2 regions of the Blautia sp. RTP21359st1_E11_RTP21359_211015 genome follow, and region 2 is predicted to be linked to the other one. Evidence: riboswitches for the same ligand, from Rfam matches in the RefSeq annotation. Region 2 holds a riboswitch; the other holds the start of a gene.
What was found. Region 2 has a riboswitch for FMN ahead of ribD (bifunctional diaminohydroxyphosphoribosylaminopyrimidine deaminase/5-amino-6-(5-phosphoribosylamino)uracil reductase RibD). Riboswitches for the same ligand answer to the same signal wherever they lie in the genome.

Region 1: linked by a shared signal. The riboswitch ahead of AB5026_RS06380 (ECF transporter S component) and the one ahead of ribD (bifunctional diaminohydroxyphosphoribosylaminopyrimidine deaminase/5-amino-6-(5-phosphoribosylamino)uracil reductase RibD) in region 2 are both predicted to bind FMN.

What each region holds. Positions count from the first base shown of each region.
Region 1 is NZ_JBDGAB010000012.1:78,376-81,792, reverse strand. Features, by position in the region: gene AB5026_RS06385 (MATE family efflux transporter) at 1-1,227, shown strand, start outside; gene AB5026_RS06380 (ECF transporter S component) at 1,355-1,990, opposite strand; FMN riboswitch at 2,120-2,237, opposite strand; gene AB5026_RS06375 (leucine-rich repeat protein) at 2,348-3,417, opposite strand, start outside.
Region 2 is NZ_JBDGAB010000001.1:106,025-109,441, forward strand. Features, by position in the region: gene ribE (riboflavin synthase) at 1-432, opposite strand, end outside; gene ribD (bifunctional diaminohydroxyphosphoribosylaminopyrimidine deaminase/5-amino-6-(5-phosphoribosylamino)uracil reductase RibD) at 414-1,541, opposite strand; FMN riboswitch at 1,817-1,931, opposite strand; gene AB5026_RS00510 (zinc ribbon domain-containing protein) at 2,051-2,818, opposite strand; gene tsf (translation elongation factor Ts) at 3,002-3,417, opposite strand, start outside.

The DNA of each region.
Region 1 (3,417 bases), on a different contig from region 2:
CTTGGAAACGCCGCCACAAACATCGCATTTCCCGTAACCATTATCTCTACTGCTGCTGCATTGCTCCTGGGAATCGGCAGCGCCTCCAATTACAACCTGGAAATGGGCGCAGGAAACGAAAAAAAAGCCAGCTCCATTGCAGGAACCGGACTCTCCGCGCTGATAATCTCCGGTACGATACTCTCTGTCATCGTCCTTCTGTTCCTGAAGCCACTGCTTCATTTTTTCGGCGGAACACCGGACGTCATGCCCTATGCCATTGATTACATGGGGATCACCGCCATTGGACTTCCCTTTTATGTTTTAAGCACAGGCGGCAACCACCTGATCCGAGCAGACAGGAGTCCTACCTATTCCATGGCCTGCATCCTGGCCGGTGCCGCCATCAACACCATCCTGGACCCGCTTTTCATCTTTGGATTCGGCTGGGGCATCAAAGGTGCAGCCTGGGCAACCGTGATCGGCCAGATCGTATCCGGACTTCTGATCATCTTTTATTTTTCCAGACTCCGGAAAATGTACCTGGACCACTCCATGCTGATTCCTAAAGCACGCAATCTGTCTGCCATTTTTTCTCTGGGAATGGCCTCCTGTATCAATCAGGTTGCCATTGCTGCAGTGCAGATCGTCATGAACAATACACTTCGCCATTACGGAGCACTCTCCGCCTACGGGAGTGATATTCCAATCGCCTGTGCAGGAATCATTTCCAAAGTCAATCAGGTATTTATGGCCATCTGCATCGGAATCTCCCAGGGCTCCCAGCCCATCTTGGGATTTAACTACGGTGCCGAAAAATACAGCCGTGTACGCCAGACATACCGCTATTCCGTAACCTTATGTACTGTGATCGCAACCATATTTTTTATCTGCTTCCAGTTCTTCCCGCATCAGATCGTAGGCATCTTCGGAAACGGCAGCGACCTGTACTTTCATTTTGCAGAAAAATATCTCCGCATCTTCATGCTGATGACCTTTGCCAACGGGATCCAGCCTATGTCCGCCGGCTTTTTTACCTCCATTGGAAAAGCCCGGCTTGGTGTGATCATGTCCCTCACAAGGCAGGTGCTCTTCCTGCTGCCGCTGATCGTCATCTTCCCGGTCTTCTTCGGAATCGATGGCGTCATGTACGCAGGACCAATTGCAGATACCTCTGCATTTGTGCTGGCCGTTGTTTTTGCCAGACGTGAGCTTGGAGTCATGAAAGCTGCAGAACAAAACGCCTGACATAAAAAATGCCATGTAATTTACTGCCCATCGGCAATATATTACATGGCATTTCTCACATTCTCAGATATTTATCTGAAACCACCAATTTCTGATCTTTTCTTCATCCTCCGGCAGCTGCTTATGATCAGTCACCCTTCAGTACAACACGGATCTTCTTATAAATTACAAATACGATCAGAGATGTCAGTGCATATTTAAAGATATTAAACGGAGCGATGATCAGCAGTGCAAAGGTAAGCAGTCCGTTTACGGAGCTGTGTACTGCGCTTCCCATCTGGATAAAGGTCTCGATCGGCATTCCAAAAGCCTTACCGTAAGCCGGAAGCAGCACAAAGGCATTGACAAAGCATGCAAGGATCGCTGTCAGGACTGTTCCTACTGCCATACCTGCAACTGCATGTACTCTGCTCTTTTTGTGACGGAAACGATAGATCAGGCCGGCCGGTACCACATAGGCACATCCAAACAGGAAGTTGGCAACATCACCAACACCGGCAGTCATGGTTCCCTTAGTCACAAGATGTACGAGAATCTTCACAAGCTCGATCAGGATACCTGCTACAGGTCCCATAGCGAAGGTTCCTACCATAACCGGTACCTCGGAAAAATCAAGCTGATAAAAAGACGGTGCAAGAAACGGGATCGGAAACTCAAGATTCATCAATACTCCTGCCACAGCACCAAGCATAGCTACCTGCGCGATAGTTCTTGTTCTGCTTCTTTCCACGGCATTTCCTCTCTGTAATATCTGTTCACTCATAACTCTCTCTCCTTCTTCAGAAATATTCAAAGAAAATTTCTACAAGAAATCTTTATGCGAAAAAATTCCTTCACATAAAAAGCCCCGGGAGCTTCTTCCCGGGGCGCTGAGCACGTTCTTCAAATACTGCGCGTTCTTCTCTCATCCAGACTTTACTGTCGGTTCCGGAATTTCACCAGATCAGCCGCCGAAGCGGGTCGCGGACTATACCGCCGGTAGGGAATCACACCCTGCCCCGAAGAAATTTTCTTTTTTACGAGTTCATTATAACGCGCTCTTTTTATAATTACAAGGCTTAATTCTGTCCCGGAAGTATTGTTCTCCATTTATATGGGTCTGAGATCCGCTCATTTATGATCAAACCCGGATTTTCTTTACCGTACTCCAGCTACTGTAAAGAATCTTTTTTCCGACTCTTTTATATGACCGGATGCGGACATAATAGGTCTTTTTGTTTTTCAGTCCTGATATCTTATATCTGGTCGCAGACTGTTTTCCAACTGTGACCGTTTTTCTTTCTTTTGTAAATCTGCTGTCTGCTGCATACTGGATCTGATAGCCGGTTGCCTGTATATTTTTTTTCCAGCTTGCGGTAAAGGATCTGTTTGCTTTTTTCAGTCCTGTCAGCAGAGTTTTTGGAGGCAGGATCTTAAAGGTAAGCGTTTTGTTGATACGACTGTATTTTCCGGTCCCTCTGACCTGCACAGTTCCAATTCCGGAATTTTTATTATTTTTGTAATACAGCTTATAAGCACTCGCACCGATCTTCTTTCCATTTACAGTTACGGTTACTGATGGCCGGATGGATTTTCCCGTATAAGTGTAAGAGGTTCTGTTTAGCTTGACATTGCTGACAAACCTTTCTGTCTTTTTTATAATTTTGAAATGAATGGTTGCGGTACCTTTATAATAACCGGTACCATAAATGGTTACCGTTGCAACACCCGGATACTGATTATCCTCGTAGTACATATAATAATCTTCGCCGGCTTTCAATCCGGGGATTACGATGGCAGGTGTGAGTTCTTTTCCTGTATATGTCTGATCAGCTATTGGATCCGCAGCCGGTAGTTTTCCGTAAATAGTAAAATATAATGTTTCCGATCCTTTATAATTGCCGATTCCCGTGAGCTCTGCACGAGCTTCACCAGGCTTTTCATTATTAACATAGGTTACCGTATAATCTTTCCCCCGTACCAGTCCGTCAATTACCACTTCCGGTTCCACTTTTTTTCCTTTAAAGGTGGTTTCCAGGTAGGTTTCATTATTTTCCGCAAAATAGCACACATACATTCCATTTTCATCTGGCGTAATCTTGAAACTCCGCTCTACTGTACCGCAGAAAATATCTTTTCCCGTGATCTTTATAGTCGCAGTTCCTGCATTGATGTTATTTTCATAAGTTACTTCATAATCGGAGCCCTGCT
Region 2 (3,417 bases):
GCTGATCCCATCAATACAAACGGATCCTTTTTCCACGATCAGATGCAAGATCTGTGGCGATGTCTCAATTGATACCCAGATGGCATTTTCTTCCCGGAGCATGGAACGTATCACTCCAGTCCCATCAATATGACCGCTTACTATGTGTCCCCCGAACCTGCCATCTGCAGCCATTGCACGTTCCAGGTTTACCTGGCTTCCAGCTTTACAACTGCCAAGACTGCTTCTTCTGATCGTCTCTGCCATCACATCGGCAGTAAATCCGTCCGGCTGGATCGACGTAACTGTCAGACACACACCATTCACAGCAATACTGTCACCGATCCTTGTCCCTTCCAGGACTTTCCGGGCTTTCACTGCCAGGATCCCTGATTCTCCTGTCAGCTGTATATAACGGACTTTTCCTTTCTCTTCTACGATTCCTGTAAACATGATTCCTCCTGTTTTTTCTCACACACCTGACATCTTATCCGGATGTCCTCACCGATCTGGCAGATATCTGTATATTTCAGTTCTACTGCTTCAGACGGGAATTCAACTCCGATACCTTCTACCGGTGTCTTCCCGGCCACACCACCAAACAGCTTTGGTGCCACAAAAGCCTGTACTTCCTTTACAATTCCGGCTCGCAGGGCACTGTCATTTAACGTACCGCCTCCCTCCAGGAGGATGCTGTCAATACCCCTGTTTCCAAGATCTGTCATCAACTTTTTAAGGTCTATCTGATCCTTTTCATCCGGACAGTAAATGGTCTCAACTCCCATGGTATGTAATATTTTTATTTTTTCTTCTGTATTTTTCTGATCTGCATAAGCCACGATCGTCCGGTACTTTTCCGCACTTTTTACGATCTGACTGTCCGGCGGGATCCTGAGCTTACTGTCGCACACAATCCTGACAGGACTTTTCCAGCCTTCTACCCGGACGTTCAACATCGGATCATCTGCAAGCACAGTTCCAATACCTGCCATGATCCCCATGTACTGATGCCGCATATGCTGTACTTCTTTTCTTGCCGCTTCTCCGGTGATCCATTTTGATGCTCCTGTCTTCGTTGCGATCTTCCCATCCAGTGTCATGGCATACTTCATCACCACGTATGGGGTTTTCGTAGTAATATAATGGAAAAAAACCGGATTCAGCTGATCACATTCTTCTCTCATAAAATCTTCAACTACTGTTACACCGGCTTCCCTTAACATCTGTACACCTTTTCCTGCCACTTTCGGATTCGGATCTCGGGAACCGATCACCACTTTTCTGATCTTCTGTTCAATGATCGCTTCCGTACATGGAGGTGTTTTTCCATGATGACAGCAAGGCTCCAGCGTAACATAAATCACCGCACCTTCTGCTGATTCTGTGAGGGAAGCAATTGCATTACGTTCCGCATGAAGTTCTCCATACTTTTTATGATAGCCTTCCCCGATGATCCTTCCGTCTTTTACGATCACTGCCCCTACCATCGGATTGGGATTCGTCCAGCCTTCTCCTTTTTTGGCCAGCTGAATCGCCCGAAGCATATATTCCTGATCCGTCATTTTTATTCCTTCTTTCTTATTCCTGTTCTTTGCCTGGTGCGCCGAGGCTTTTAGACCTGTGCAATCGGATTCACAGGCAAGTGAGTGGTATATTTATTTCGAAAACGATGTGCCAAATACAAAAAAAGCCTGCAGAAATATCTGCAGGGTGGAATTGATCTGTTACATATGATCAATAAATGAATGTCTGATTATTTCCTACATAAAAAGCTCTGAAATGGATCACCATCTCAGAGCTCTGATACTACATTCATTCATACAAAAATCAACTGTACTATCATCTTCTTCCATCCAGACTATACTGTCGGCCCCGGAATCTCACCGGATCATACCTTTCGGCTCGCGGGCTCTACCGCCGGTAGGGAATCACACCCTGCCCTGAAGATATCTTTTTGTTTATTTTAATACTTTATCTGTCATTTGTAAAGCGGAATTTTTATTTTACTCATTCCATGCGGAATATTATCATTGAACGGTAACGAAACTAATCACTAATCCGCATACTATACTCATCTTTTTTTGTATATAACCAATTCAGGATTTTCACCGTCTTTCTCATATGTACATATCATAATAAAATCCATATTTGCCAGAATACCGAAGTATCTGTCCCCTCCGAATTCAGATTCCATTTGATTTCCCAGATAAGTTTTCTGGTCATCCAGAAATTTCACTTTTTGTCCATTTGGCAGTGCATATTCCAGATTTACATATTTACCTACAAGTGCATTCAGTCTGTCTACCCTTGGAAGTCCATCTATATGTAAATCATTTATTTCATTTATCAATTGCATTTTAAACTCTTCAAACTGCCCATTGTCACTAAGTTCATCATACCTTTTCCAGTAATCTAACTTTGGAAGCATTTCTTTCAGATAAGTGCGTGCCTGTTCTTCGGTAAAGCTTTCATTTACCATATTCTTTACACAAACATCAATCAATTCATCCATATCATTATATGTGTATGTTCCATCTGCATAGCACCACTTACAATACTCCTCATTTAATGTGCCATCCTTATCACGTCCCAATATGGAATCATCATCAATTGACATCCCGCAGCACTGACAGATCAGCTTTCTGGGTTCTCCCAAAAGCGTATTGATCGATACATCAAATTCTTTCGATAAGAGCTTAAGTGTATCAGTATTCGGAACGGTATCTCCATTTTCCCAGCGTGATACAGCCTGTCTCGTTACCATGATTTTATCTGCCAGCTCGTCCTGTGACATTCCTCTTTCCGTTCTAAGTTTTAAGATTACATTTTTTGTTTCCATAGCCGTCACCTCCATTATCCTATTATAAAGATAGATCCATGTTCTGAAAAGCAACTTCCTGTTACTATAGTCTATCCATATTTTATAATGTAGTATATGAAGTGGATAATATAAGAAAAACCCTTGAAAATACTGGATTTTCAAGGGTTTTATGGATCTTATTAAAGATCTGCAGATATCAGATTATTTACCCATCTGCTTTGCAACTTCCTCAGCGAAGTTCTCTTCTTTTTTCTCAAGACCATCGCCTGTCTCGTAGCGAACGAAGCCTTTGATCTGGATCTTAGCGCCGTTCTCTTTTGCTACCTGCTCTACGTATTTAGCAACGGACTGTTTTCCGTCCTCTGCTTTTACGTATGTCTGGTCAAGAAGACAGATCTCTTTGAGCTCTTTCTTAATACGTCCTGTGATCATTCCCTCGATAACCTTAGCCGGTTTCTGGGACTCCTTCGGGTCGTTCTGAATCTGAGCCATAAGGATCTCTTTCTCATGCTCGATATAGTCAGCGCTTACTTCCTTGTCGCTTGTGTACTGCGGTTTCAGAGCTGCGATCTGCATAGCTACGTTCTTAGCCATCTCTTTAACAGCATCGTTAACAA